Regions from separate parts of the Mesorhizobium sp. B2-7-3 genome, predicted to be linked through region 1. Evidence: predicted binding sites of a transcription regulator. Region 1 holds the regulator's gene; each other region holds the start of a gene.
What was found. The regulator PhoB, encoded in region 1, activates phosphate uptake and scavenging genes when phosphate is short. The targets are predictions, from matches to a motif close to TGTCATNNANCTGTCAT.
Positions count from the first base shown of each region.

Region 2: FJW04_RS10455 (ceramide glucosyltransferase) is a predicted target of PhoB. The motif match lies at 1,566-1,582, and genes of this name have one in related genera.
Region 3: FJW04_RS26155 (RNA degradosome polyphosphate kinase) is a predicted target of PhoB. The motif match lies at 2,957-2,973, and genes of this name have one in related genera.
Region 4: FJW04_RS13355 (esterase-like activity of phytase family protein) is a predicted target of PhoB. The motif match lies at 6,181-6,197, and genes of this name have one in related genera.

Region 1 covers NZ_VFTY01000002.1:197,528-204,855, forward strand. The annotation lists gene pstC (phosphate ABC transporter permease subunit PstC) at 1-524, shown strand, start outside; gene pstA (phosphate ABC transporter permease PstA) at 528-1,379, shown strand; gene pstB (phosphate ABC transporter ATP-binding protein PstB) at 1,376-2,179, shown strand; gene phoU (phosphate signaling complex protein PhoU) at 2,205-2,912, shown strand; gene phoB (phosphate regulon transcriptional regulator PhoB) at 2,932-3,621, shown strand; gene FJW04_RS05015 (ROK family protein) at 3,624-4,859, opposite strand; gene xylF (D-xylose ABC transporter substrate-binding protein) at 5,125-6,165, shown strand; gene FJW04_RS05025 (sugar ABC transporter permease) at 6,402-7,328, shown strand, end outside.
Region 2 covers NZ_VFTY01000004.1:51,225-58,552, forward strand. The annotation lists gene FJW04_RS10450 (O-succinylhomoserine sulfhydrylase) at 1-284, shown strand, start outside; gene FJW04_RS10455 (ceramide glucosyltransferase) at 315-1,466, opposite strand; gene apaG (Co2+/Mg2+ efflux protein ApaG) at 1,686-2,078, shown strand; gene FJW04_RS10465 (Hsp33 family molecular chaperone) at 2,153-3,184, opposite strand; gene argF (ornithine carbamoyltransferase) at 3,349-4,260, opposite strand; gene FJW04_RS10475 (aspartate aminotransferase family protein) at 4,277-5,476, opposite strand; gene FJW04_RS10480 (GcrA family cell cycle regulator) at 5,832-6,350, shown strand; gene FJW04_RS10485 (magnesium and cobalt transport protein CorA) at 6,422-7,328, opposite strand, start outside.
Region 3 covers NZ_VFTY01000014.1:14,384-21,711, reverse strand. The annotation lists gene ppx (exopolyphosphatase) at 1-700, opposite strand, end outside; gene FJW04_RS26155 (RNA degradosome polyphosphate kinase) at 700-2,892, opposite strand; gene FJW04_RS26150 (zinc-finger domain-containing protein) at 3,060-3,305, shown strand; gene FJW04_RS26145 (FAD-dependent monooxygenase) at 3,316-4,554, shown strand; gene FJW04_RS26140 (TIGR02117 family protein) at 4,573-5,238, opposite strand; gene FJW04_RS26135 (amino acid ABC transporter ATP-binding protein) at 5,357-6,160, opposite strand; gene FJW04_RS26130 (amino acid ABC transporter permease) at 6,186-7,328, opposite strand, start outside.
Region 4 covers NZ_VFTY01000005.1:170,852-178,179, reverse strand. The annotation lists gene FJW04_RS13380 (glucose/quinate/shikimate family membrane-bound PQQ-dependent dehydrogenase) at 1-747, opposite strand, end outside; gene FJW04_RS13375 (UvrD-helicase domain-containing protein) at 1,004-3,775, shown strand; gene FJW04_RS13370 (hypothetical protein) at 3,807-4,121, opposite strand; gene FJW04_RS13365 (trimethylamine methyltransferase family protein) at 4,245-5,798, opposite strand; gene FJW04_RS13360 (glycine cleavage T C-terminal barrel domain-containing protein) at 5,812-6,033, opposite strand; gene FJW04_RS13355 (esterase-like activity of phytase family protein) at 6,312-7,328, shown strand, end outside.

The sequences.
Region 1 (7,328 bases):
AACCTTTCATCATCAACGTGTTCCACGGCATTCCCGGCCTTAACAGCCTGTTTGCCGGGCCTCCTTATGGCATCGGCCTGCTGACCTCGGCGATGATCCTGGCCATCATGATCCTGCCTTTCATCACCTCGATCACCAAGGATGTGTTCGATACGGTGCCGCCGGTGCTGAAGGAGTCCGCCTACGGCATTGGCTGCACGACCTGGGAGGTAACACGCCGGGTCGTCGTCCCCTACACCCGCATCGGCATCATGGGCGGCGTCATGCTTGCGCTCGGCCGTGCACTCGGTGAAACCATGGCGGTCACCTTCGTCATCGGCAACGCCCACCGGATCAGCGCCTCGCTGTTCGCGCCGGCAACGACGATCTCGGCAACCATCGCCAACGAATTCACCGAAGCCGTCGGCGATCTCTACACCTCCTCGTTGGTGGCGCTCGGTCTGATCCTGTTCGTCATCACCTTCCTCATCCTTGCCATCGCCCGCTACATGCTGATGCGCATCGATGCCCGTACCGGAGTCTGACCGATGTCGACAGCCGCATCGCTTCACCAGAGCCGCAAGCGCAAGAACGGCGTGATGATGACGCTCTGCGTCATCGCCGCCGGCATCGGCCTTGCCTGGCTGGCGCTGATCCTCGGCGCGCTGCTCTATAAGGGCCTGTCGGGCGTTTCGCTCTCAGTGTTCACGGAAATGACCCCGCCGCCCGGTGATGCCGGTGGCCTGCTCAACGCCATCTACGGCAGCATCGTGATGACCATTATCGGCATCGTCGTCGGCACGCCGATCGGCGTGCTGGCCGGCACCTACATGGCCGAATATGGCCGCTTTTCGAAGCTCACCACCGTGGTGCGCTTTATCAACGACATCCTGCTGTCGGCGCCCTCAATCATCATCGGCCTGTTCGTCTACGAATTGATGGTACGGCCGATGGGGCATTTCTCGGCCATCGCCGGTGCCGTGGCACTGGCCATCCTGGTCATTCCCGTCGTGGTGCGTACCACCGAGGACATGCTCAACCTTGTGCCGAACGCTTTGCGCGAGGCCGGCACGGCGATTGGCGCGCCGCGCTGGGTGGTGATCCGTTCGGTGGCCTACCGCGCGGCGATGTCCGGCATCGTCACCGGCATATTGTTGGCCATTGCCCGCATTTCCGGCGAGACGGCGCCGCTACTCTTCACAGCGCTCAACAACCAGTTCTGGTCGAGCAATCTCAATGCGCCGATGGCCAGCCTGCCGGTGACCATCTTCCAGTTCGCTCTCAGCCCTTACGAGGAGTGGCAGCAACTGGCGTGGACCGGCGCACTCATAATCACATTGACGGTTCTCGCGCTCAGCATCTTTGCGCGCAGCCTGACCGGACGCAGAGAGGACAAATGAGCCAGATGTTGTCTCCAGACATGACGATTGCGACAGAGGCAGCCGCCAAGGCGAAGATCGAGGTCAAGAACCTCAATTTCTACTACGGCCAGTCGAAGGCGCTGAAAGACATCACCTTGTCGCTGCCCGAGCGCAGCGTGACGGCCTTCATCGGACCGTCGGGTTGCGGAAAGTCGACGCTGCTGCGCGTCTTCAACCGCATCTACGAGCTCTACCCCAAGCAGACCGCCGAGGGTCAGGTGCTGCTCGACGGCCAGAACGTTCTCGACCGCTCGCAGGACCTCAACCTGTTGCGCACCAAGATCGGCATGGTGTTCCAGAAGCCGACGCCGTTCCCGATGTCGATCTATGAGAATATCGCCTTCGGCGTCAGGCTCTATGAGAAGATCGGCAAGGCCGAGATGGACGGCCGTGTCGAGCAGGCGTTGAAACGCGCCGCGCTGTGGAACGAGGTCAAGGACAAGCTCAACGCCAGCGGCCTCAGCCTGTCGGGCGGCCAGCAGCAGCGGCTTTGCATCGCCCGCACCGTGGCGGTCAAGCCGGAGGTCATCCTGCTCGACGAGCCGGCCTCGGCGCTCGACCCATTGTCGACCGCCAAGATCGAGGAATTGATCGACGAGTTGCAGGCCGACTACACGATCGTCATCGTCACCCACAACATGCAGCAGGCCGCGCGCGTCTCGAAGCAGACGGCTTTCATGTATCTGGGCGAGCTGGTCGAATTCGACAAGACCGAGAAGATCTTCACGTCGCCTCGCGAGAAGCGCACGCAGGACTATATCACCGGCCGCTTCGGCTGATCTCACGCATACGAGGACCAGGATCATGGCCGAACACACAGTCGCAGCCTTCGACGAGGATCTCGGGCAGATCAGCAGGCTGATCAGCGACATGGGCGATCTCGCCGGCACGATGGTCGGCGGCGCCACCAAGGCGCTGCTGAATTCCGACAATGCGCTGGCACAGCGCGTCGTCTCCGACGACGCCATCATGGACGCGCGCCAGCGCGAACTCGATGATCGCGCCATCACCCTAATCGCCAAGCGCCAGCCGATGGCCGACGATCTGCGTCATGTCGTCGGCTCGATCCGCATGGCGGGCGATCTCGAACGCATCGGCGACCTTGCCAAGAACATCGCCAAGCGCGTCGGCTCGGTCGGCCTCACCGCCACGCCGCGCGACTTGTCGCATTCCATCGACTCCATGGCGCAGCTGGTGCTGATCCAGGTGCAGGGCGTCGTCGAGGAATATGCGGCCGGCGATGCCGCCGCCCTCGCCAAGCTCAGGAATGACGACGAACGCATCGACGTCAAATACACTTCGGTCTTCCGCGAACTCCTGACTTACATGATGGAGGATCCCCGCAACATCACGGCTTGCACGCATCTTTTGTTCTGCGCCAAGAATCTCGAACGCATCGGCGACCATGTGACCAACATCGCCGAGAATGCGTATTATGTGCTGACCGGCACGCAACTGCCCGCCAACCGTCCGAAGCAGGACGAGACGGCGATGTCGGTGCCGGCGGCTTGACGGCAGGGATGATCGATCGATGATCGCGCCACGCATCATGGTGGTGGAGGACGAGGAGCCGCTGGGCGTGCTCCTCCGCTACAACCTGGAGTCCGAGGGTTACCAGGTCGAGGTGGTGACACGCGGCGACGAAGCCGAGATACGCCTCCAGGAAAACGTGCCCGACCTGCTGGTGCTCGACTGGATGGTGCCGGCGGTTTCCGGCATCGAACTCTGTCGGCGCCTGCGCATGCGGCCCGAGACGGAGCGATTGCCGATCATCATGCTGACGGCGCGCGGCGAGGAGAGCGATCGCGTGCGCGGCCTCTCGACCGGCGCCGACGACTATCTGGTCAAGCCGTTCTCGACGCCGGAATTCATGGCCCGGGTCAAGGCGCTGCTGCGCCGCGCCAAACCGGAAGTGCTGTCCAGCGTGCTCAAGGTCGGCGACATCGTGCTCGACCGCGAATCGCACCGGGTCTATCGCAAGAAGAGCGAGATCCGGCTCGGACCGACCGAGTTCAGGCTGCTCGAATTCATGATGCGCCATCCCGGCCGCGTGTTCTCGCGCAGCCAGTTGCTCGACAATGTCTGGGGCGAGACGATCTACATCGACGAGCGCACCGTGGATGTGCATGTCGGCCGCCTGCGCAAGGCGGTCAACAATGGCCGCATGCCCGATGTGATACGCACCATCCGTGGCGCGGGCTACGCAATCCGCGAGGATTGAGATCAGGCCACGTTCTTGCCGGATCTCACCTGCACGCCCGGCGCGAAGATCTCCTGGTCGACGAAGGTGAGCGCGCGCATGGCGCAGCCCTCGCGGATCAGCGGCAATTCGTTCGGCTCTGTATCGAAGGAAATCGACGTCGAATGCTGGCCGCCGGCGGTCTGGGCGATGGCCTCACGCAAGGCCGGCTCGATCAGATCGAAGGCGGCGGCGCTGACGCCGACCATCGCAACCGGCGCCGGATCGATCAGCGCGAACAAGCTGCCAAGGCCATAGCCCAGCGCCTCGCCGGCCTTGCGATAGGCCTCGCGCTCCGGTCCGTCTCTTTCGCGCGCCGTGGCCGCCAATGCGCGCATGTCGGCGTCGCTGACGTCGACCGGTTTGGCGTCCTCACCCATCTGTCCTGCATTACGCCAGATGGCATAGTTGCCGGCATAGGCCTCGACGCAGCCGCGCCGCCCGCAGCGGCAGAGCGCGCCGCCGGGGCGATGGATCATGTGGCCGAACTCGCCGCCCGAGGAATGGGTGCCGGTGAACAGCTCGCCCTTCAGCACCAGGCCCATGCCGATGCCGTGCGAGAGCAGGATGGCGATGAAGTCGTCGCGGTAGCGCTCGGGGTCGCGCCAGCGCAGCGCCACAGCCATCATGTTGCAGTCGTTCTCCATGGTGGCGGGGATGCCGAATTCGGCTTCGAGTATATCGGCGAAGGCAATGTCCGTCTGCGGCGTGATCGGCGACCACAGCATGGCGCGCGCCTCGGTGTCGGTGATGCCCTGGATCGCCAGCGCGATGCGGGCAATGCTGGCGACATCGAGGTCGGGATCCTCGAGGCGGCGCCGGACGATGGCCACGCATTCGCCGATCAGCGCCTCGCGCGACATGGTCAGCGTGTCCAGCCGGCGCTGCTCCTCCGATATCACCTGGCCGGCGTAGTCGATGACGGCGACGGAGAGGAAATTCAGCGACAGCACCACGGTCATGACCGCCGCGGCCTCGGGGTTGAGACAAAGGCCCACCTGCGGCCGGCCGCGTTTCAGTGAGCCGGCCTCGTTCGGCTTGCCTTCGCTCAGGATACCTTCGCCGATCAGGTCGGCTGATATCGCCGATATGGTCGAGTGGCTCAGGGCGGTGGTGGCGGCGATCTCAGTGCGCGAGGGCTGGCCACCCCGGCGCACGGCTCCAATCACCATTGCGCGGTTGCGCCGGCGCAGATCGTCGTGGCGGATTCCGACCGACATGATTTCCCTCCCCGTCGCCGCGGTTCTTGACGCCCCCTCGAACACCTCCGGCAACGGGTCGAATACTGGCAGAAGCGGCTGGGGCTGTCATTTATTTATTGCGGGGCTCGAAAAAAGGCTTCCGGCACCTCAAAATCCGTCAGAATCGATGTTGACAGTGTTCCGGCGATGGACCAGTGTTTTTTCGAGGCTCGAAAAAATTAGGGCCTTTGTGCCGGCCTTAGGGCCAGTTTGGTCGCGCCACACGCGGCGCAGGGAGGATATCATGAAGAGATTCACAGTCGCCATTCTGGCGGGTGTCGCCATGTCGCTGACGCTGGCGTCGGTCGCGCAGGCGAAGGGCAAGGTTATCGGCGTGTCGTGGTCCAACTTCCAGGAGGAGCGCTGGAAGACCGACGAGGCCGCCATGAAGAAGGCGATCGAGGCCGCGGGCGACAAGTACATTTCCGCCGATGCGCAGTCCAATCCTGGCAAGCAGCTGACCGATGTCGAGAGCCTGATTTCGCAGGGTGCCAATTCGCTGATCATCCTGGCGCAGGACGCGTCGGCCATCGGCCCGGCGGTACAGAAGGCGCTCGACGAGGGCATTCCGGTCGTCGGCTATGACCGCCTGATCGAGAACAAGGACGTCTTCTACCTGACCTTCGACAACAAGGAAGTTGGCCGCATGCAGGCCCGCGAAGTGTTCAAGGTGAAGCCTGAGGGCAATTACGTCTTCATCAAGGGCTCCGGCGCCGATCCGAATGCCGACTTCCTGTTCTCGGGCTCGATGGAAGTGCTGAAGGCGGCCATAGACAGCGGCAAGATCAAGAATGTCGGCGAAGCCTATACGGACGGCTGGCTGCCCGCCAACGCCCAGAAGAACATGGAACAGTTCCTCACCGCCAACGACAACAAGGTCGACGCCGTGGTCGCCGCCAATGACGGCACCGCCGGCGGCGTCGTCGCGGCGCTGACGGCGCAGGGGCTCGCCGGCACCGTGCCGGTCTCCGGCCAGGACGGCGACCACGCCGCGCTCAACCGCATCGCGCTCGGCACCCAGACCGTGTCGGTGTGGAAGGACGCGCGCGAACTCGGCAAGAACGCCGCCGAGATCGCCTCGCAACTCGCCGACGGCAAGAAGATGACCGACATCGCCGGCGTGAAGGACTTCACGACGCCTGGCGGCAACACCGTCAAGTCGCTGTTCCTGACCCCGGTGGCCATCACCAAGGACAATCTCAACCTCGTCATCGACGCCGGCTGGATCAAGAAGGACGAAGTCTGCACGGGCGTTGCCGCGGGCAGCGTCGCGGCCTGCAACTGAGCTTGATCGCCTGAAAAGTCGGAAACGCCGCGGCGTGGAACGGTCAGTGTTCTGAACACTGGCCGTTCCAATTTCCTTGTCTTCGCAATTCCGGACAAAAACCCTTACGCACTTTTCCTGGAATTGCTTCCAAGCCGCGGCGTTTTCCCGACAAGATTTGTGTTTCCGCCGCTGGCGGCTAACTTCTGGGCTCTGGTCCGGCTCCGCGTCAGACGGCAAGCCGCTGGGAGGACATCATGACCGACACGACCTCAACCTCGCAGGCCGATACGGCGCGTGCGTCGGAACTCGGCGCGGTCGCGCGTTTCCTGAAGGCGACCGAGATCGATACCCGCATGCTCGGCATGATCGGCGCGCTGCTGCTGATCTGGGTCGCGCTGCATGTGATTTCGAGCCTGCGTCTTGGTGTCAATCCGCTCGATTTCGACAGCCGCACGTTCCTCACGCCACGCAATCTGTGGAACCTGTCGGTGCAGACGTCCGCGGTCGCCATCATGGCCTGCGGCATGGTGCTGGTCATCGTCATGCGCAACATCGACCTGTCCGTCGGTTCCGCCGAGGGCTTGATCGGCATGGTCATGGGCTTTGCGCAGGTACATTTCCTGGTTCGGTTCGTAGGACTTGAACTCGGCAACCCATGGATCTGGGTCCTGGCACTGGTCATCGGTCTGGCGCTCGGGCTTTTGATCGGCGCCTTCCAGGGCTTCGTCATCGCCTATCTCGAAGTGCCGGCCTTCATCGTCACGCTGGGTGGCCTGCTGGTCTGGCGCGGCGCCGCCTGGTGGGTCACGTCAGGCCAGACGGTGGCACCGCTCGACGCCACGTTCCAGCTTATGGGCGGCGGACCGGCCGGATCGATCGGCGCCACCTGGAGCTGGGTCGTCGGCATCGTCGCCTGCCTGGCCGTCGTGTTCGCGCTGTTCAACGGGCGGGTCCAGCGCAAGCGCTTCCGCTTCCCCCTGCGGCCGATCTGGGCCGAGACGCTGCTCGGCGTCGTCACCTGCGCCGTCATCATGGGCGCGGTCTGGCTAGCCAACTCCTATCCATGGCCGATCGGGATCGTGAACCGGTACGCGGCCGCCAACAACATCACCGTGCCGGAGGGCGGGCTGTTCATCGCCCACGGCATCGCCATACCGGTGCTGATGGCGGTCGCCGTCGGT
Region 2 (7,328 bases), on a different contig from region 1:
AGCAGATGTCGGGTGGCTCGACGCTGATCTGCCTCGACGTCAAGGGCGGCAAGCCGGCGGCCTTCTCCCTGCAGAACGCCCTCGACATCGTGCTGATCTCGAACAATCTCGGCGACGCCAAGAGCCTGATCACCCATCCGGCGACGACCACCCACAAGAACCTCAGCGACGAGGCCCGCGCCGAACTCGGCATCGGGCCCGGTACGCTCAGGCTGTCGGTCGGCCTGGAGGATACGGACGACCTGCTGGAAGATATCGCGCAAGCCTTGAAGGCCGCCAAATAGGTTTCGTCCAGGCAGCGTCGTCAGCAGCGATCAAGCGCTCGATGGCGTCTCCTCCAGTTCCGCCGTCTTGGTGCGGATGGTCATGGCGTTGCCGCGCCAGTCGACGGCGCCGCCGAGCCAGCCGCGCGCCCAGATGGCCGGGAGCATGACGTCCCGCGCGACCGTCGCCGCGATCATGCGCGTCGAGACGTGCCAACCCTTGGCCAGGGCCAGAGCGCATTCCGGAAGATAGAACGCCGCCAGCACGGCAATCGCGGTCGCCCAGAGACTAATGCCGGCGCTCGCCGCGGCAATCAGCGCAAGAACCAGCGGGACCGCCGCACCAGTCAGGATCTCGGGCGCGAAGAACAGCGGGAAAGTGACGCGGCGCAGGCGCGCCCAGCGGGCCTGGCGCGACCAGATCTCGCCAAACGTGCGCTGGCCGAGCGGCTGCTCGAAGGGGGCGGCAACGAGGTTGACACGCAGGCCGAGGCCGTTCACCAGCTTGGTTGCGGCGGCGTCCTCGGCGATCTCGGCGGCCAGCGCGCGTATGCCGCCATTGGCGTCCAGCATCGGCTTGTTCCACAGCATGCTCTTGCCCTGCGCGAAGCCGAGGCCGAGCGCCGCGCCGGCATACTGCCAGCGGGCCTGCAATGTGTTGAGGAAGGCGCATTCGACGTCGGCCCAGAAACCATCTGGCCTGGAGCCGATCGGCGTCGAGCAGACAAGGCCGGTACCGTGCTGCCACGCCGCCATCATGTGCTCGACATAGTCCCTCGGCATCAGAACGTTGGAATCGGCAAGAATGACCCAGTCGTGGCGCGCCGCTTCCCAGCCTTTGACGCAGTTGTTGAGCTTTGGATTGGCACTGACACGGTCGTCGCCGATCAACAGCCGGGCCGGCACCTGCGGAAACCGGGCAATCGCCCTGTTTATCAGTTTGACCACCGGGTCGTCGGCATGGGCGACGCAGAAGATCAGTTCGTAGCGTGGCCAGTCGAGCGCGAAGGCGCGTTCCAGCGTCTCATGTGTGAATGGCTCGACGCCGCGCGACGGGACGACAATCGACACCGCCGGCGATCTGCCCGCCGGCGGGGCAATCGTGGTGCGCCGTTTCAGCTGTGAAGCGGCAAGCAGGATGCTGGCAGCGTTTGAGAGGATGAGTGCGGTCGAAAGCGAGGCGGATATGAGAGTGAGTTCCATCGAGATCTGGTCACTCCGGAAGTCGGCCCGCGTCGCGGCCGTTTTCAACAGTTCGACAGAGGGCCGAGTCGCCCGGTTCGCGCACACCACCATTGTCGTGTGTCACTTAAATGACATTCTTTGCCGGCACCTGCGTTTCAATCCCAGGCGCGACAAGACGCGCACGTTGACCTGCTCACCGCGAGCGTCGAAAGTCGTCGGATTGTTTTGGAGCCGCTCATGTACCGCGCCGTGACGCGCAACATCGAAGTGCAGGTCAGGCCGTTCTATCTGGAGGATCGTTCAGATCCCCAGGAGAACCGCTACGTCTGGGGCTATCAGATAACGATCGACAACCAGTCTGACGAGTTCGTGCAGCTTCTGTCGCGCTATTGGCACATCACCGATGGTGCCGGCCGGGTCGAGGAGGTGCGCGGGCCGGGCGTTGTCGGCGACCAGCCGGAACTCAATCCCGGCGACAGCTATCAGTACACGTCCGGCTGCCCGCTCTCGACACCCTCCGGGATCATGGTCGGACGCTATACGATGCGCAACAAGCGCGGCGAGACGTTCGACATCGCCATCCCGGCCTTCTCGCTCGATCTGCCGGGGACAAGGCGCACGGTGAACTGAGCGCCGACGGTCGCGCCGCCCCTCAGCCGCCCTTCGGGCACCTTCTCCCCGCGGAACGAGGAGAAGGAAAGGCTTTACTGAGCCGCAAACTCGGCCGGATCGAAGTCGTACTGCGTCGAGCAGAATTCGCAGGCGACATGGATGCCGCCATCCTCTGTGCTGTCCTTGATCTCCTGCGCTGAGAAGCCTTCGAGGATGCCACGGATCTTGTCGCGGGAGCATGAGCACTGGTCGGCCACGGGAACGCCGCCGAAGACGCGCACGCCATGCTCGTGGAACAGACGATACAGCAGCCGCTCGGCGCCTATGGTCGGGTCGATCAATTCGGTCGGCTCGATGGTGCCGAGCAAGGCCAGGAGTTCCTGCCAGGAATTATCGGCCGGATCGTGGACTTCCTCGCGCGGATCGCCGTCCCCACCCGGCAGATCCGGAATGCGCATGCGCTCGGGCGATTGCGGCAGGAACTGCGCCAGGATGCCGCCGGCGCGCCATTGCTCGCGCGCGCCGCCGATCCCGGGCGTCAGCAGCTTGGCGACCGAGAGCCTGATATCGGTCGGGATCTGTTCCGACTGACGGAAATAGGTGCGCGCCGCGTCTTCCAGCGTTTCGCCGTCGAGCTGGACGATGCCTTGATAACGCTGCGTATGGGCGCCCTGGTCGATGGTCAGCGCCAGCACGCCGCTGCCAAGCAGCGTCTGCTGGGACGTCTCGCCTGCCGCGACCAGTGCTTCGAGCCGATCCGCATCGAAGCGTGCGTAGGCGCGCAGTGCCGAGGGCGTGGAGAAGTCCGCGACCAGCATGTCTACAGGCCCGTCGGTACGGGTCTGCAGGATGAACTTGCCTTCGAATTTGAGCGAGGTGCCGAGCAGAACGGTCAGCACGCAGGCTTCCGCCAGCAGGCGGGCGACCGGCTCGGGATAATCGTGGCGGCCAAGGATGGCGTCGAGCATCGGCCCAAGCTGGACCGTGCGGCCGCGCACGTCGAGCGGACCGACCTCGAAGGGAACGACGTGATCGTCGCCGGCGTAGCCGAACTCGCCGAGTTTGGGGTGATGTTCAGTCACTTGATGGCTTTCCAACATGACAAAGCTCCAGGGCGCGGCCATGCGGCCCTGGTGGGCACATGCGTCCAAACGCGCTTGATTTGCGTGATGCGGCGCAGATAGGCATCGCGCCGCCGCAGATCAAGCGCCTGGGCATTTCAGGCGCCTGGGCATTTCGGGCGCCCAAGACACTTCAAGCCCCAAGACACTTCAAGCACCAAGACACTTCAAGCACCGAGGCACCAGGCAAGCACTGCCTTCTGGGCATGGAGCCGGTTCTCGGCCTCGTCGAAGACCACCGAATGCGGCCCGTCGATGACCTCGTCGGTCACTTCCTCGCCGCGATGGGCCGGCAGGCAGTGCATGAACAATGCATCCGGCTTGGCCTTGGCCATCAGCGCCGCGTTGACCTGATAGGGCGAGAAGACATTGTGCCCGCGAGCACGGTGTTCCTGTCCCATCGACACCCAGCAATCGGTGACGATGCAGTCGGCCTGGTCGACGGCTTCCTCGGGCGAGCGGGTGAAATGCAGCTTGCCGCCATGCGCCTTGGACCAGTCGACATGCTTCTGCGCCGGTTCGCTGCCTTCGGGCACGGCGACGTTGAGATTGAAGCGGAACCGTGCAGAGGCCTCGAGCAGCGAGTGCAGCACATTGTTGCCGTCGCCGGTCCAGGCAATCGTCTTGCCGGCCACCGGACCGCGATGCTCCTCGAAAGTCATGATGTCGGCCATCAGCTGGCAAGGGTGGGTGTCGTCGGTCAGTCCGTTGATCACCGGAACGGTGGCATTCTCGGTCAGCTCCAGCAGCCGCTCATGCGAGGTGGTGCGGATCATGATCGCATCGACGTAGCGCGACAGCACCTTGGCGGTGTCGGCGATTGTCTCGGAGCGGCCGAGCTGCATCTCGGTGCCGGTCAGCATGATGGTCTCGCCGCCGAGCTGGCGCATGCCGACGTCGAAAGAAACGCGCGTGCGCGTCGACGGCTTGTCGAAGATCATGGCCAGCACCTTGCCTTCGAGCGGCTTGCTCCGCTCGCCGGCCTTGAGACGCGCCTTTCGCGTCACCGCATCATCCAGCATGAAGCGCAAATCGCCTTCGGAAACGGTGGAAAGATCGGTGAAATGGCGAACTGACATCAGGAATGGTTCCGGATTACTTCGCGGCGGCGGAGGCGATCGCCTCCGACAGGCCCTTGGCGCCGGCGCGGATGCGGTTGAGCGCTTCGTGAATCTCGGCGTCCGTGACGGTGAGCGGTGGCAGCAGGCGAATGACGTTGTCGCCGGCCGGAACCGCCAGCAAATGCTGGTCGCGCAGCGCCATGTTCACCTTGCCGTTGGGCATCGCGCATTTGAGGCCGAGCATCAGCCCGGTGCCCCTGATATCCTCTACAATTTCGGGGAATTCGTCGGCTATCGAGGCTAGCCCCTGCTTCATCAGCAGCGCCTTGCGCTGGACATCCTCCAGGAAGCCGTCTTCCAGAACGACGTCGAGCACGGCGTTGCCGACCGCCATTGCGAGCGGATTGCCGCCGAATGTGGTGCCGTGCACGCCGGCGGTCATGCCGACGGCCGCCTCGTCGGTGGCAAGGCAGGCGCCCATCGGGAAGCCGCCGCCAATGCCCTTGGCGATTGCCATGATGTCGGGCGTCACCGCAGACCACTCATGCGCGAACAGCTTGCCGGTACGGCCAATGCCGCACTGGACCTCGTCGTATATCAACAACAGGCCGTGCTGTTCGCAGAGCTGCCGCAGCCGCTTGAGCGACTGTGTCGGTACTGGGCGGATACCGCCCTCGCCTTGCACCGGCTCGATCAGGATCGCGGCGGTCTCGGGCGTGATCGCCTTCTCGGCGGCGTCGATGTGGTCGAAGCCAACCTGGTCGAAGCCTTCGACCTTGGGTCCGAAGCCTTCGAGATATTTGTACTGGCCGCCTGCCGCGATGGTCGCCAGCGTGCGGCCATGGAAGGCGCCCTCGAAGGTGATGATGCGGAAGCGCTCGGGATGTCCCTTGACGAAGTGGTAGCGCCGCGCCGTCTTGATCGCGCATTCCAGCGCCTCGGCGCCGGAATTGGTGAAGAACACCTTGTCGGCGAAGGTGGCATCAGCCAGCCGCTCGCCAAGCCTGCTCTGCCCCGGAATCTCATAGAGATTGGAGACGTGCCAGAGTTTCGCCGCCTGTTCGGTGAGGGCCGCGACAAGATGCGGATGGCCGTGGCCAAGCGAGTTGACCGCGATGCCGCCGGCGAAATCGAGATATCGCTCCCCCTTGTCGGTAACCAGCCAAGTGCCTTCCCCATGGTCGAAGGCCAGGGGTGCGCGAGCAAAGGTCTCGTAAAGCGCCGAACCGCTCATTATATGCGTCTCCGGTACCGGAAAATCAAAAAAGCCGCCAAAGCGGCGGCCTTCTGCGGCTTATCGTGTTTTTCGGCCATGAAGTCAACGAAAACGTCGCGTAGTGGCGCGCGGCAAGCTCCCGACGCAACGCCGGCTCATGAGCGACCGGGCAAGTTGGGGAAAACCGAAAAAACCGATTCGTGTTGCACTTGGGACTCTTGTCACCGAGTCAGCGCATAGAGTAGTTGTAGTCGAGAAATAACTAGATTTCGTGCGGCGGACCTAATCACCAGATATATGTGGTGTCTGCCCCAGCAGTGGTGCTGGGTCGGGAATGGATTCTGATTGCCGCACGCTTATAAGGAGCGCGGTCATGAACTGGACTGACGAGCGGGTAGAACTCTTGAGAAAACTGTGGTCGGAGGGTCTGAGCGCAAGCCAGATTGCTGCGCAGCTTGGAGGGGTCAGCCGCAATGCCGTCATCGGCAAGGTGCACCGGCTGAAGCTGTCGGGTCGCGGTCGCGCAACAGCGACGCCGGCGCGCCAGAAGAAGGCTACGCAGGGATCGACCGTCCAGAAATCGGTGGCGCGCGCCGCAAGCACGGCACGCCACGTCACGACTTCGATCGGCGCGACGGCCCTTCAGACGCAATTCGACGCCGAACCGGTGGCGCGGCACTACATCCGTCCGGTCGAGAACGTCGTAGTGCCGATCTCACGGCATCTGCAGCTCGTCGAACTGACCGAGCGCACCTGCAAATGGCCGAACGGCGATCCACTTTCGGAGGACTTCAATTTCTGCGGCAACGAAGCCGCTGAAACCGGTCCCTACTGTAAATACCATGCCCGCGTGGCGTTCCAGCCGGCGGCGGAGCGGCGGCGGAATAGATAAGCGGTGAGTAGTGAGGAAACAAGCGCTCCCACCAACCACTACCGACTACTGACTACTGACTACCGACTTCCTCACAGCCAGCCGTTCTTCCTGAAGCGCCAATAAAGGAAGCAGCAGATAAGCGCGATGGTGGCCAGCACCATCGGATAGCCATATGCCATCTTCAGCTCCGGCATGTCGGTGAAGTTCATGCCGTAGATGCCGGCGAATGCGGTTGGCACTGCCAGGATGGCCGCCCATGAAGCGAGTTTCTTGGAGATCGCCGTTTCCTGGCTTTGACCGACCAGAAGACTGGCCTCGAAGGCAAAGGCCAGCACCTCGCGCAGACTGTCGATCTTCTCCTGGACGGTACGAATATGATCCGTAACGTCGCGGAACAGCGGGTGCATGGCCGAATGGATCTGCGGCAGGTCGGCGCTGGTCAGCCGGCGACAGACTTCCACCAGGGGCAATGCCGCGTTGCGCAGGCGCAGGAGGTCGCGGCGCAGCATGTAAAGGCGTTCGATGTCGGGGCCGGTCATTGGCTTCAGCAGGACCTTGTCCTCGATCGCCTCGACCTCGTCCTCGATCTGCTCGAGCACGGGCATGTAATTGTCGACGATGAAGTCGAGAATGGCATAGAGGACGAAATCCTCTCCCTTGGCCAGCGAGTGCGGGCAGCTTTCCCAGTGCTGCCGCACGGCGGCATAGGATGTCGAAGGACCGTGCCTGACGCTGACGATGTAGCCTGAGCCGACAAACAGATGTGTCTCGCCGAAGGTGACGCGCCCGTCGATCAGCTGCGCCGTGCGGGCGACGATGAACAGCGCATCGCCATATTGCTCGATCTTTGGCCGCTGGTGCGGATGCTCGGCATCCTCGATCGCCAGCTCATGCAGATGAAACTGCGCCTTGACGCGCAGCAGAAGTTCGCGGTCAGGCTCAAGCAGCCCGATCCAGACGACATGTCCCGACTTCTTGGCCCATTCGCCCGCTTCC
Region 3 (7,328 bases), on a different contig from region 1:
AGTGGTGCATGACGCCGAGCGGGTAGTTGTTCATCTCCATATGCAGCCTGGCGAGGTTTCGCCAGGTGCCGCCAACAGCGTAGAAAGTCCTGCCTTGTCCGCCCTTCAAGAGCTTGGCCCGGGCCAGTTCCTGGCGCGCGATCTTCTGCGCCTGGACGAGCGAGTTCTTCGCCATGTCCTGCAGGCGCAGGCCGCCGAGCGGCAGCGTGATGCCGTCGCCGATCGCCTCGCCATCAATGTCTATAAGCTCCAGGCTGCCGCCGCCAAGGTCGCCGGCAATCCCGTTGGCCGGGTGGAAGCCGGAGATGACGCCGAGCGCTGAATAATGCGCTTCCTGGCGGCCGGAGAGCACACGGATTTCGGTCTTGAGCACATCCTCGGCACGATGGATGAAATCGGGACCGTTGATCGCCTCGCGGGCGGCGGCGGTTGCCAGCACGTACATGTGTTCGGCGCCTGCCTGGTCGGAGAGCGCTCGGAAACGGCGAAACTCCTCCATCGAGCGCGCCACCCCCTCGGGGTCCAGCTTCCCCGTCGACACGATGCCGCGGCCGAGGCCGGCCAGCATCTTTTCGTTGAACAGCATGGTCGGCGAGCGCGCCAGCCCCTCATAGACGACAAGACGGATCGAATTGGAGCCGATGTCGATGATGGACAGCGGTCGGCGGTCCTGCAGCCGGCCCTGGGAATTGGACAGCATCAGGTGGCAGCGTTCTTCTTGCGGCGCTTGAACTGGGCGATTCGCTTGGGCGCATGCGATTTCAGCGCGTCACCCCGTCCCGACAGGCTCGGATTGGTCATGAAATATTCCTGCGCGTTGAACGGTTCCTCGCCCTCCTCCAGCACCACGCGCCGGGAGGTCCCATCAGCCAATACGTCGAAACTTTGCTGATTGTCCATGATGTTGCCCAGCATGATCTGGCCCAGAATCTGTTCATGCACAGTTGGATTGGTGATCGGCACCATGGTCTCGACGCGGCGGTCGAGATTGCGCGGCATGAGGTCGGCCGAGGAGATGTAGACAATCGCCTCGTCCGAGGGAAGGCCATGACCGTTGCCGAAGCAATAGATTCGGCTGTGCTCGAGGAAACGGCCGACGATCGACTTGACCCTGATGTTTTCCGACAGGCCCGGCACCTGCGGCCGCAGGCAGCAGATGCCGCGCACGACCAGATCGATTTCCACACCGGCACGGCTGGCGTCGTAGAGCGCATCGATGATGATGGGATCGACGAGCGCGTTCATCTTCATCCAGATACGCGCCGGCCGTCCCTCCAACGCATGGGTGACCTCGTCCGAAATGTGCTGGAGGATGCGGTTCCTCAGCGTGAACGGCGAGATCGCCAGCCGCATCTCCGCGGTCGGCTCGGCATAGCCGGTGATGAAATTGAACAATTGGGCGACGTCGCGGGCGATCGTCGGATCGGTGGTGAAGAAGGACAGGTCGGTGTAGATGCGCGCGGTGACCGGGTGGTAGTTGCCGGTGCCGAGATGGACGTAATTGCGCAGCTTGCCGTCCTCGCGCCGCACCACCAGCGACATCTTGGCGTGGGTCTTGAGTTCCAGGAACCCGAACACGACCTGCACGCCGGCGCGTTCGAGATCGCGCGCCCAGCGGATATTGGCCTCCTCGTCGAAACGCGCCTTGAGCTCGACCAGTGCCGTCACCGACTTGCCGGCTTCGGCCGCATCGACCAGAGCACGCACGATCGGGCTGTCGTTGGAGGTGCGATAAAGCGTCTGCTTGATCGCCACCACTTCGGGGTCGGCCATCGCCTGGCGCAGGAACTGCACCACCACGTCGAACGACTCATAGGGGTGATGGACGACGATGTCCTTCTCGCGAATGGCGGCGAAACAGTCGCCGCCATGCTCGCGGATACGCTCGGGAAAGCGTGGGTTGTAGGGGATGAATTTCAGGTCGTCGCGGGGAACGGAGACGATCTCGGAGATCTGGCTGAGTGCCAGCGGCCCGGTGAGCACGCTGATGCGGCTCGACGAGACGCCAAGCTCGCCGGCGACGAAATCGCGCAATTCCCCAGGCATCAGCTTGTCGAATTCGATGCGGATGACGGAGCCGCGGCGGCGGCGCTTCAGCGCCGTTTCGAACAGGCGCACGAGATCTTCCGATTCCTCTTCGACCTCGATGTCGCTGTCACGAATGATGCGGAACGTGCCGGAGCCCTTGACCTCGTAGCCGGGGAAGAGCTTGCCGATGTAGAGGCCGACCGCCTCCTCCAGCGGAATGAAGCGGACATGGTGCTTACGGTCCGGCAGGCGGATGAAGCGCTTCAGCGCCACTGGCAGGCGCAAGAGCGCGCTCATCTCCTCGCCATTCTTGCGATGGCGAAGTTGCAGCGCCATCGAGAAGCCGAGATTGGGAATGAACGGGAACGGATGCGCCGGGTCGATCGACAGCGGGGTGAGTACGGGAAACACCTGCTCCTGGAAATGGTCTTCCAGCCAGACCTTCTCGTCCTTTGTCAGCGCGTCACGGGTGATGCTTTCGATGCCTTCCTTGTTGAGCAGCACCGTGAGTGCCGACAGGCTCTTCTGCTGGTCCTCCTGCAGCCGCTCGACCTCACGCAGCAATTGTTCGAGCTGCTGTTCGGGAGTGCGTCCGTCCGGGCTCTTCAGCACGATCCCCTCGCGCACCTGGCCGGCAAGGCCGGCGACGCGCACCATGAAGAACTCGTCGAGATTGGCGGCCGAGATCGACAGGAAGCGGACGCGCTCCAGCAGCGGGTGATGGGTGTTCAGCGATTCCTCGAGAACGCGGCGATTGAACTGCAGCCAGGAGAATTCGCGGTTGACGAAGCGGTCCGGATTGCCTTCCGGGCTCGCTGCCGCGACATTGTTGAATTCGCTCTGTACCGGCTTCAGTTCGTTCATGATTCCTGCTCTTCCGCGCGCCTCAGCCGGTTAACCGGCTTAACTTATCCTGTGGCAGGCTTTTGCGACAGTTCTCTGACAGGCTTTTGCGACAGTTTGATTTCATCGAACTTGCAAACAGACTTGATATGATCCAGATGCAGAGAGACTGCGTTAAGGAGACGACGATGGCAGGCGGTTCCATTCCCCATTTCCAGAACGATGCGGGCCATCCGGCGATCGACATCGGAGTCAAGGAATTCATGTGCACGGGCGCCAACCCGCCTTTCGACCATCCGCATGTTTTTCTCGACATGGGCGACGACAATGAGAAAGTCTGCCCCTACTGCTCGACCCTCTATCGCTATTCGCCGAAGCTGAAGGCGACCGAAACGCTGCCGGCGGGCTGCCTCTACATCGACCAGGCCGCCTGACCTTCCGATCATGAGCGAGACGCGGTCCCGGCAGGTCATGATCGCCGGGGCTGGCATCGCCGGGCTGACAGCGGCGATTGCCTTTGCCGAACGCGGCTATTCCGTGAGGGTGTTCGAACAGGCGCAGCGTCTCGAAGCGGCGGGCGCAGGCATCCAGTTCTCTCCTAACGCGACGCGCATACTTCGCCAGCTTGGCGTGCTCGACATGCTTCTTGCCAATGCCGTCCAGCCGGAAGCCGTGGTGCTGAAGGACGCCGCGAGCCTGCGCCAACTGGCACGCGTGCCGCTTGGCACAGCCGGCGAGGAACGCTGGGGCGCACCCTATCTCGTGGCGCACCGGGCGGATCTGCAAGACGCCCTGATGGCGCGCGTTGCGCAACTGCCCGACATCCATCTCACCACCGGCGCGCAGATCAGCAGCGTGGCCTCCGGTTCATTCGTTATCACCACGACAGACGGGGTCGGCCGCAAGGTCATCGATACCCAAGGATCTCTGCTGGTCGGCGCCGATGGCGTCTGGTCAGCGGTGCGGAGGTTTGCGGGTCCAGGCAGCGGAGCCGGCTTGGCGAACAGCCATTTCTCCGGCGAACTGGCCTGGCGGGCGACGGTGAGCGCAGACAACGAGGCGGGGCGAGCCTTCGCCGCGATCGGCGCCACCGACTGCGTCACCACCTTCCTGCACCCCGGATTCCACATGGTCGCCTACCCCGTCAGCAGGGGTAGCGCCTTCAACCTTGCCGCCTTCACCCGGGGCGAGCGCATCGCCGACGGGTGGTCACGCCACGCCGATCCCGCCATCCTTTCAGGCGCCATGCGCCGCTCCGCGCCGGCGCTGGCGCGGTTGGTGGAACTCGCTGGCCCGTGGACCGCCTTCCCCATCCACACGGTCGAGCAGCGACGCTGGACCATGCCCGAAGGCATCGCGCTGATCGGCGACGCCGCGCATGCCATGACGCCGTTCGCGGCTCAGGGCGCGGCCATGGCGATCGAGGACGCGGCGACGCTTGCCGATTTGATCGCCGACTTCTCCGGCGACCTGACGCAAAGCCTTGTCATCTGGGAGAACCTGCGGCGGTCGCGCATCGCCAAGGTCATCCGTCGCGGCGCGCTCAACCGGCTTGCCTGGCATGCCGGAGGCCCGGTGGCGTTGGCCCGCAATCTGTTTCTGGCGGCGCGACCGGGAGAGAAGCTCGCAGCCGATCTGGACTGGCTTTACGGGTGGGAGCAGCAGCGGATCATCCGTCGCTGAAAGGAGCCCGCGGCAAAGCTAATTATACAGCCGCATCGACAGTCCAAGCGAAACCGGCAGCGGGTTCCACCAGCCGGTGCGCAGGCCGGCGGTGCGCAGTGCCGCCGCCGTCCAGGTGTTGCAACCGATCAGCGCGTTGAAACGGCCATTGGCCTCATAAAAGCGATCGAAATTGGAGTAGGCGGCATTGTCGATGACGATCGGACCGTTCGGCCCCTCTTGAAAGCTCGCTTCGATGAAATCGAGCAATGCGGCAAAACGGTCTTCGCCCACGTCGAAGCCCGCGACATCGGGGTGCGGCTCGGGAATGTTGCCAGCGACGGCGACATGCATCACCGACGCATCGAGCGTCAAAGCCTTGATTGCGGGCAGCGCCTTCAATTGCGACCATGTCGGCGTTTCCAGGTAGAAGGCGCGCCCACCCCAGCCGAAGACGAGGTAGCGCACTTCGGGCGCGTCCGATGGCAGGCCGGCATCGGCAAGGAAACGAAAGCGCCGGCGCACCTCGTCGTCCACGGGAATGGCGATGTCGGTGTGGATCGGATTTTTCAGCACCAATATGTGCCGGATGCCCTCGCCCGCTGCGGCTGCCGGCCAGAGCGGCCGCGGCACCAGCGTGCCGAGCGACACGGCGAGCACCAGTGCTGCAACCAGAATGGCCAGGAAACGCAGGAGTTTTCTCATCGGTGCGGCTTCGCGATTCCGTCGCGGCTCAATGAAGAAGATCATTTATCGGATCGGCCAGACACTAAAAAGCCCGGCCGTGGCGCGACCGGGCTTTCTCGACTTGGCGTCAGTCCGCTCAGTGCAGGATCTGCGACAGGAACAGCTTCGTGCGTTCGTGGCGGGGATGGTCGAAGAACTCGGCCGGCGTGTTCTGCTCGACGATCTGGCCCTGATCCATGAAGATCACCCGGTTGGCGACTTTCCGTGCAAAGCCCATCTCGTGGGTGACGCACAGCATGGTCATGCCTTCCTCGGCCAGCCCCACCATGGTTTCCAGCACTTCCTTGATCATTTCCGGATCGAGCGCTGAGGTCGGCTCGTCGAACAGCATGATGCGCGGGTTCATGCACAGCGAGCGGGCGATCGCCACGCGCTGCTGCTGGCCGCCGGAAAGCTGGCCCGGATATTTGTTGGCCTGCTCGGGGATCTTCACGCGCTTGAGGAAATGCATGGCGATTTCCTCGGCCTGCTTCTTCGGCGTCTTGCGCACCCAGATCGGCGCCAGCGTGCAATTCTCGAGGATGGTCAGATGCGGGAACAGGTTGAAGTGCTGGAACACCATGCCGACCTCGCGGCGCACCTCGTCGATCTTTTTTAGATCGTTGGTGAGTTCCTTGCCGTCGACGATGATCTTGCCCTTCTGGTGCTCTTCCAGCCGGTTGATGCAGCGGATCATGGTCGACTTGCCCGACCCGGACGGTCCGCAAATGACGATGCGCTCGCCGCGCATCACCTTCAGATTGATGTCCTTCAGCACATGGAACTCGCCGTACCATTTATGCATGGCGATGATGTCGATGGCGACATCGGTGGTCGAGATATGCATCTTGGCGGCGTTGACCTTGATCTCTTCCGCGCTGACGGCATTTTCGGTGGCCATGGCTGGGATCCCCTTGTTCTTTTGTTTAGCGTTTGTAGCCGGTGTCGAGCCGGCGTTCCGTGTACATTGAATAGCGCGACATGCCGAAGCAGAACAGCCAGAAGACGAAGGCGGCGAACACAAGACCGGATTTCGCGGTCTGCGCCGTGGCCCAGTTGGCGTCGGAGAAGTTCTGCTTGACGATGCCGAGCAGGTCGAACATCGAGATGATGAGGACCAGGCTGGTGTCCTTGAACATGCCGATGAAGGTGTTGACGATACCGGGTATGACCAGCTTCAGCGCCTGCGGCAACACGATCAAGCTCATCTTCTGCCAATAGCCGAGGCCGAGCGAATCGGCGCCTTCATACTGGCCCTTGGGGATCGCCTGCAGGCCGCCGCGCACCACTTCGGCCATATAAGCCGCCGCAAACAGCGACACGCCGATCAGCGCCCTCAGATACTTGTCGAAAGTGACGCCGGCCGGCAGGAACAGCGGCAGCATGACGCTGACGAAAAACAGGACGGTGATCAGCGGTATGCCGCGCACGGCTTCGATGAAGATAATGCACAGCATCTTGATGATCGGCATCTTCGAGCGCCGCCCGAGCGCCAGCACGGTGCCCAGCGGCAGCGATACGGCGATGCCGACGAAGGACAGACTCAGCGTGATCAGCAGCCCGCCCCAGCGCGAGGTTTCGACATGCGGCAGGCCGAATACGCCGCCGACCAGCAGGAAGAAGGAAACGATCGGCAGCACCAGGAAAAGCAGGATCGCGTTCAACCCCTTTCGCGGCACACGCGGCATCAGCATCGGCACCAGCAGCGCCACGAACAGGATGGCGACCAGGATCGGCCGCCAGCGCTCCTCGACCGGATAGGTGCCGAACATGAACTGGCCGAACTTGGCATTGACGAAAGCCCAGCAGGCACCGCTCCAGCCATCGGGCTGAATGCCGCCTTGCGCGACGGTGGCGCAGACCGTGCGGTCCGGTCCCGTCCACTGTGCGTTGATGAACGCCCAGTTGATGACCTGCGGCAGAACCCAGGCGACGATGGCGATGCCGAGGATGGTGAGGATGGTGTCGCCGACCGAGCCGACCAGGTTCTTGCGCACCCAGGCGACGGGGCCGCTGACGCTCGCCGGCGCGGGCTGCGCCAGCGCCATTTCGGCGCGCACCCAGGACAG
Region 4 (7,328 bases), on a different contig from region 1:
GTCCTTGTCGAGCTTGATCTTGGGATCGTAGCGCCACTTCTCCTTGCCGGTCGCCGCATCGACGGCGATGGCGAAGTTGTGCGGCGTGCAGATATAGAGCGTGTCGCCCACTTTGAGCGGTGTCACCTGATAGGTGGTCTCGCCGACATCGTCGGGGCCCTTGACGTCGCCGGTGCGATAGGTCCAGGCCGGCTTCAGGTTGGCGACGTTTTCCGGCGTGATCTGGTCGAGCGGCGAATAGCGCTGGCCGAACTGCGTGCGCCCGTAATAGTGCCATTCGCCCGCAGGCACATCGCCGCCGAGATTGGCGTTGGGGATCACCTTGTCGGTGTCGAGCGCACCGCCGATATCCTTCGGGTCCGTGGTCATCGAATAGCCGGCCACCGCCAGCGAAGCCAGCACGGCAAGGATCAAAGGGGCTCGTCCGTCCGGACCGGCAAGGCCGCGCCGCGCCCACGGCGTCAGCAGCCACAACGCCACCAGCACGATGATGCCGCCGCGCGGGCCGAGCTCCCACCAGTCGAAGCCGGTTTCCCAGACCGCCCAGGCCAGCGTGCCGAGCACGATCGCCGCGTAGAGCCAGAGCGCCGTGGCACGGCGCCGGTAGAGCAGCCAGGCGGCGACCAGGAAGGCGAGACCGACGATGATGTAGTACCAACTGCCGCCCAGCGAAGCCAACCAGATGCCGCCGGCGCCAAGCGCCAGGCCTATGAGGAAGAGAATGAGGGAGGTGATGGTGACAGCCAAGATGATACTCCTTCGACTGTTGCGCGCATGGGCGGGCTAGGGCAACCCGGCATTGCGTGTTGCTCGTGCAACTTTCTCCTGACGGCGGCGCCTGTCAAGCGTAGGTCGCGAGCCCGCGGGCAGCAACCTCGTTCCGCCTGGGATTGTTCCACAACGGCGGTTCCCATATCGGTGAAGCCGCCGTATCGGGCACTTTACCGGAACAAAACGTAGACAGTTCTGGTCTTTCCCTCCCGAATCACTACATTCGGGGGAGATGTCCGGCTTTTCCGAAGACATGCCCTTTTTCGACGAACCCAATGCGCGGCCCACGGCCCCGTCGGGCATTGCCGCGCGCGCCATGGCTGCCCGCGGCGGCCAAAACAATGCGCCCGACTATCTCAGGGGCTTGAATCCCGAGCAGCGGCTGGCGGTGGAGACCACCGAAGGCCCTGTTCTGGTGCTGGCCGGCGCCGGCACCGGCAAGACCCGTGTGCTGACCACCCGCATCGCCCACATCCTTGCCACCGGCAGGGCCTTCCCCTCGCAGATCCTGGCCGTCACTTTCACCAACAAGGCCGCGCGCGAGATGAAGCAGCGCATCGGCATCCTAATCGGCGAAGGCAATGTCGAGGGCATGCCGTGGCTCGGCACCTTCCACTCGATCGGGGTGAAGCTGCTGCGCCGCCACGCCGAGCTTGCCGGGCTGAGGTCCGACTTCACCATCCTCGACACCGACGACGTCGTGCGCTTGATCAAGCAGCTGATCCAGGCCGAGGGCCTGGACGACAAGCGCTGGCCCGCGAAACAGTTCGCCCAGATGATCGACGGCTGGAAGAACAAGGGCCAGGGTCCGGCCGACATCGCCGAGGGCGATGCGCGCAGCTTCGCCAACGGCAAGGGCCGCGAGCTCTACAAGTCCTATCAGGAGCGGCTGCAGACGCTGAACGCCTGCGATTTCGGCGATCTGCTCTGCCACCCGATCCGCATCCTCCGCGCCAATCCCGATGTGCTGAAGGACTATCACCGGCGGTTCAAATACATCCTCGTCGACGAGTACCAGGACACCAACACCGCCCAATACATGTGGCTGCGGCTTCTGGCGCAGAGGCCGAGCGGATCACAACCAGCACGAAGTGGTTCTCCGGGTGGGCGCGTTCCAAGTTTTTCCGGTGTTTCGGATGGAACGGAAGCGGGTGGCTATAGACCCGCAACTCCAGAGGACGAATCAGCAGTTTCGGCCGAAGGCCGCAAGCCCGACCGGGCGTCCGAGCCGTTGCGAGGCCCCCGCGGAGGGCCCACGCCGGCAGGCGCGGAACAGCCCGTGAGCGAAAACAAAGTCAATATCTGCTGCGTCGGCGATGACGACCAGTCGATCTATGGCTGGCGCGGCGCCGAGGTCGACAACATCCTGCGCTTCGACAAGGATTTTCCGGGCGCCACCATCATCCGGCTGGAGCGCAACTACCGCTCGACCGCGCACATACTGGGCGCCGCCTCCCATCTCATCGCCTACAATGAGGGCCGTTTCGGCAAGACGCTGTTCACCGACCGCAACGATCCCGAGGACGGCAAGGTCAACGTCCACGCCGCCTGGGATTCGGAGGAGGAAGCCCGCGCCATCGGCGAGACCATCGAGGCCTACCAGCGCCAGAAGCACAATTTGAACGATATGGCGATCCTGGTCCGCGCGTCCTTTCAGATGCGCGCCTTCGAGGACCGCTTCATCACGCTCGGCCTTAACTACCGCGTCATCGGCGGTCCGCGTTTTTACGAGCGCATGGAAATCCGCGACGCGCTGGCCTTCTTCCGCGTCGTCGCCAACAGCACCGACGACCTCGCCTTCGAGCGCATCGTCAATGTGCCCAAGCGCGGCTTGGGCGAAGCGACCATCCGCCAGATCCACGACACCGCGCGCGCCTTGCGCATCCCGATGCTGGAGGCGGCGGGTACACTGGCGGAAAGCGACGAGCTGAAGCCGAAACCGCGCGCCGCGCTGCGCGAGGTCGCGGCCAATTTCGAACGCTGGCAAAAGGCGCTGGAAACCACGCCGCACACCGAACTCGCCGAGACCATTCTCGAGGAGAGCGGCTACACCGACATGTGGAAGAACGACCGCTCGGCGGAAGCCCCCGGGCGGCTTGAGAACCTGAAGGAACTGATCCGTTCGATGGAGGAGTACGAATCGCTGCGCTCCTTCCTCGAACATGTCGCGCTGGTCATGGATGCCGAGCAGAATGCCGGGCTCGATGCCGTTTCCATCATGACGCTGCACTCGGCCAAGGGCCTCGAATTCGAGACCGTCTTCCTGCCCGGTTGGGAGGAAGGTCTCTTTCCCCATCAGCGCGCGCTCGACGAAGGCGGCCGCTCCGGGCTGGAGGAAGAGCGGCGTCTCGCCTATGTCGGGCTGACGCGGGCCAAGAAGAACCTGCATATCTGGTTCGTCTCCAACCGCCTCATCCACGGGCTCTGGCAATCGACCATCCCGTCGCGCTTTCTCGAGGAACTGCCGGAAGCCCATGTCGAGGTCGCCGAAGCCGGCAACTCCTATGGCGGCTACGGCAATCCCTATGGCGGCGGCTCGTTCGCATCCGGCCGCGGCGGCGGCCAGGGGGCAGGAAGACAGAACCCCTATGGCGCTTCGCGCTTCGACAATATCGGCGGCACTTCGGGCGGCGGGGAAAAATCCGGCGCCTTCTCCAACACCTATTCGACGCCGGGTTGGCAGCGTGCGCAGGCCAACCGCACCGAGGCTACCGACCGCAACTGGGGCACGCGTTCGGGCCATCAGGTCGAACGCATCGGCTATGGTGAAACAGACTCCGGCTACGGCGCCGGCCGCACCAGCGTCAAGGGCCGCACCATCGACGGTGAACTGGTCGCCAAATCCGTCTCCGACACGCCGTCCGCCTTTAGCGTCGGCGACCGCGTCTTCCACCAGAAATTCGGCAACGGCAATATTTCAGCCATCGAGGGCAACAAGCTGACCATCGACTTCGACAAGGCCGGCCAGAAGCGGGTGCTGGACGGGTTTGTGCTGCCAGTGTGAGGCTGCCAGCCTCGAAGGCTGACGTCCCGCCTCAATCCACCTTCTTCTCGCCCTTCTCCCCGGCCTTCACGATATCCCCCGTCGTAAACAGGATTTCCTTCAGTTCCACGCGCCAATCCGTCTTCTGGCGCAGCAGGAATTCGAGGTCCATGCCGAAATGCTTGAACTCCTCGCTCTGCGCGTTCTTCATGATCGCCTTGGCCTGCGGGTTCTTCTCGACCGACATGCGCTGTTCGTACCAGCTGATCGCTTCCGCCTCCTCGATCAGCGAGGTGATCATGCGGGCAAAGGTCCGCACTTCCTGCGACAGTTCTTCCGGCGGTTCGTGGTACTGGTCGAAACCCATGTCGTCCTCCCTCAAAGGCTCGCGGATGGAGCCAGGCATTGGCCCGCGTCCATGAATGCGCGGGACGCGCCACGGGTTCCGGGATCACGGCCACAATTCGGGATGATGGATCCGCGAACTATCTCACGACACTGGCGCAGCGCCGCCCTCTTCCGTGCGCCGCGCGATGAACGCGTCGAGCACGCCTGACGTGGCGGCCGCCGCGGCCGACGGCTCGAAATCGGCAAGGATGCGCTTCCAGATGCCGGTGGCGCGTTCGGTCGCGGTCTTCGAGCCGCTTTGCGTCCAGTTGCCGAAATTCGACCAGTCGGCCACCAGCGGCTCGTAGAAGGCGGTGCGGTAGCGCGCCATGGTGTGGCCGGCGGAGAAGAAGTGGCCGCCCGGCTGCACTTCGGCGATCGCCTCGAAGCCTATTGCGTCGTCGTCGCCGGGGGTCGCCGCACAAAGTTCCGCGACCGTCTGCAGCGCCTCGATGTCGGTGACCAGCTTTTCCAGGGAAACGCTCAAGCCCCCTTCCAGCCAGCCGGCCGCGTGGATGCAGACGGTGGCGCCCGACAGCACCGAGCCCCATAGCGCGAACTGCGTCTCGTGCGCGGCCTGCGCGTCCGAAATATTGGCCGCGCTGCCGCCGCCCGAGCGCCAGGGCAGACCGGTGAAGCGCGCCAATTGGCCTGCGCCCAGTGTCGCCTTCACGTGCTCCGGCGTGCCGAAGGCCGGTGCGCCCGATTTCATGTCGACATTGGAGGAGAAGGAACCATAGACCACCGGCGCGCCCGGCCGCACGATCTGCGCCAGCGTCAGCCCGGCCAGCGCTTCGGCATGCTGCAAGGTCAGCGCGCCGGCCACGGTGATCGGCGCCATCGCACCCGCCAGGCAGAACGGCGTGATGATCAGGACCTGGCCCGCCTTGGCGAAATCGATGATGCCTTGCGCCATCGGAATGTCGAGCTGGCGCGGCGAGTTGGTGTTGATGACGGTGTAGCAATGCGCGCCCGAGCGGAACTCGTCCTCGGACAGCCCGCGCGCCAGCCTGATCATCTCGAAACTGTCATCGACCTGCGGCGTGCCACGCGCGAACACGAACGGAAATTTGTCCGACAGAGTCAGCTGCGCCCGGTTGACGGCATAGTGGCGGAAACGATTGTCGATGTCCTGCGGTTCGATGCACGGCCCCAGCATGTGCAAGACGTCGAAATGCTGCACCAGCTTGATCAACTCCTCGAAGGCGACCAGCGTCCCGGGCCGCCGGCCGCGCTCGAGATCGGTGACATTGGGCGCGCCGGAGCCCGCCAGGAACGTCATCGAGCCCAGTTCGAGCGACAGGTCGCGATCGCGCGCTCCGGCATAAGCGTGGATCGATCGCGGCGCCGAGGCTAAGGCTGCCGCCACCATGTCGCGACCGATGCGCACCATATCGGTGTCGGGGTCGACCAGGGCGCCGGCGCGGGCGAGCACCTCGCGCGCCTCGGGCAGCAGCACCTTGATGCCCAATTCTTCCAGCACGCGCAGCGCCGTGTCGTGGATCGACGCCACCTGGTCGTCGGAAAAGATCGGCTGCGGCAGGAATGGATTCTTCAGCGACCGGTAATTGGGCTTGCGGCTCGATTCGCTGCCTGCCTCGCCCATGCGTCCGCGCCGGCGTTCGCGCCTGGTATCCCGTGCAGCGTCATCGACCATCAGAAACTCCTCCTCATTGCCGCATCGCCCTGCCCTGGGGACCGTAGGGCGAGGCCGCGATGACCCGCGCCGTCCGTTCGACGCCGACAATGTGCACGCAAAGCGCCATCCCCTCCCCGGCGAAACCGTCGTCCACCAACGCCAGCGCGACGCTCTTGCCGATCGTGTAGCCAAATCCGTCCGAGGCGCCGACAACGCCGCCCCCGATGACCACGGCGCGACAGTGCGGCTTCAACCCTCCCGGTCAGTTCGAAGCCGGCATCATATCCGTACTAGACATAAGTGCCTATTATGCCAGGGACGCTCCATGGAGGTCACCAATTCCCGCTCTCCAGCGTTTTTTATCAGCACATGGAGATACCGGCTGACCCGTGTCGCCCACTGTCACGCAAGCATCATGTTGACGCCTTAGATCGCTTTCGGGGAGGCGCGCGCGGCATCATCGATGCGGCACCCTCTTTTTCATTTTTCCTTCGGCCGCTCCGGCGTGCTTCGTCATAAAGAGGATTGTCCATGAAACACCTGTACCGAACCGCCTCGCTCGGCGTCGCGCTGGCCTTGTTCACCGCCCTCACCCCGGCGCTTGCCGATGGCGTGGCTTACATCAACAAGGGCCTTGTCGGCGTCGGCCGCATCCCGGCCGACCAGCGCGACAAGTTCGGCGAGACCTTCGGCTCGGGCTCGGGCATGGCGATCGACATTTCGGGCTGGACACATGATGCCGGCACCTACAAGGGATCGCTCTGGCTACTGCCCGACCGTGGCTACAATGTCGCCGGCACCACCGACTACCGGCCGCGCCTCAACACCATCACCATCGAGTTCACGCCTGTCGCGCCGGGCGCTGCTCCCGCCGCCGGCCAGGAGCAGACGGGCGTCAAGGCGACGCTTGCCGACACCATGCTTCTCACAGACGACACGGGCGCCGATGCCACCGGCCTCGATCCGCTGTCGGACGTACGCGCCGCGGCCGGCGACATGCCGATGCTGCCCGTCGCCACCAATGGCAAGCTCGCGCTCGACAATGAAGCCATCGTGCGGCTGCCGGACGGCTCGATGTTCATCTCCGACGAGTACGGCCCAAACATCTACAGGTTCTCCGCGCAAGGCCGCCTGATGTCGGCGACCCAGCCGCCGGCGGCTCTCGTGCCGATGCGCAAGGGAGCGCCGAACTTCTCCTCCGACAATCCCGGGCCGGGCGCCGCCGACCCTGATCCGAAGGATCCCGAAACCGGGCGCCAGAACAATCAGGGCCTCGAAGGCATGGCGATGACGCCGGACGGCAAGTTTCTCATCGCCGTGCTGCAGTCGGCGCCGCGCCAGGATGGCGGCGATTCACCCTCGACACGGCAGAACACGCGGGCGCTGGTCTATGATGCCTCCGACCTCGCCCATCTGAAGCTCGCGCATGAATATGTCGTGCCGCTGCCGGTGTTCAAGGATGCCAAGGGCAAGACCAAAATCGCCGCGCAGAGCGAGATCGTGGCGCTTTCGGACACATCCTTCCTGATGCTGGCGCGCGACAGCGGC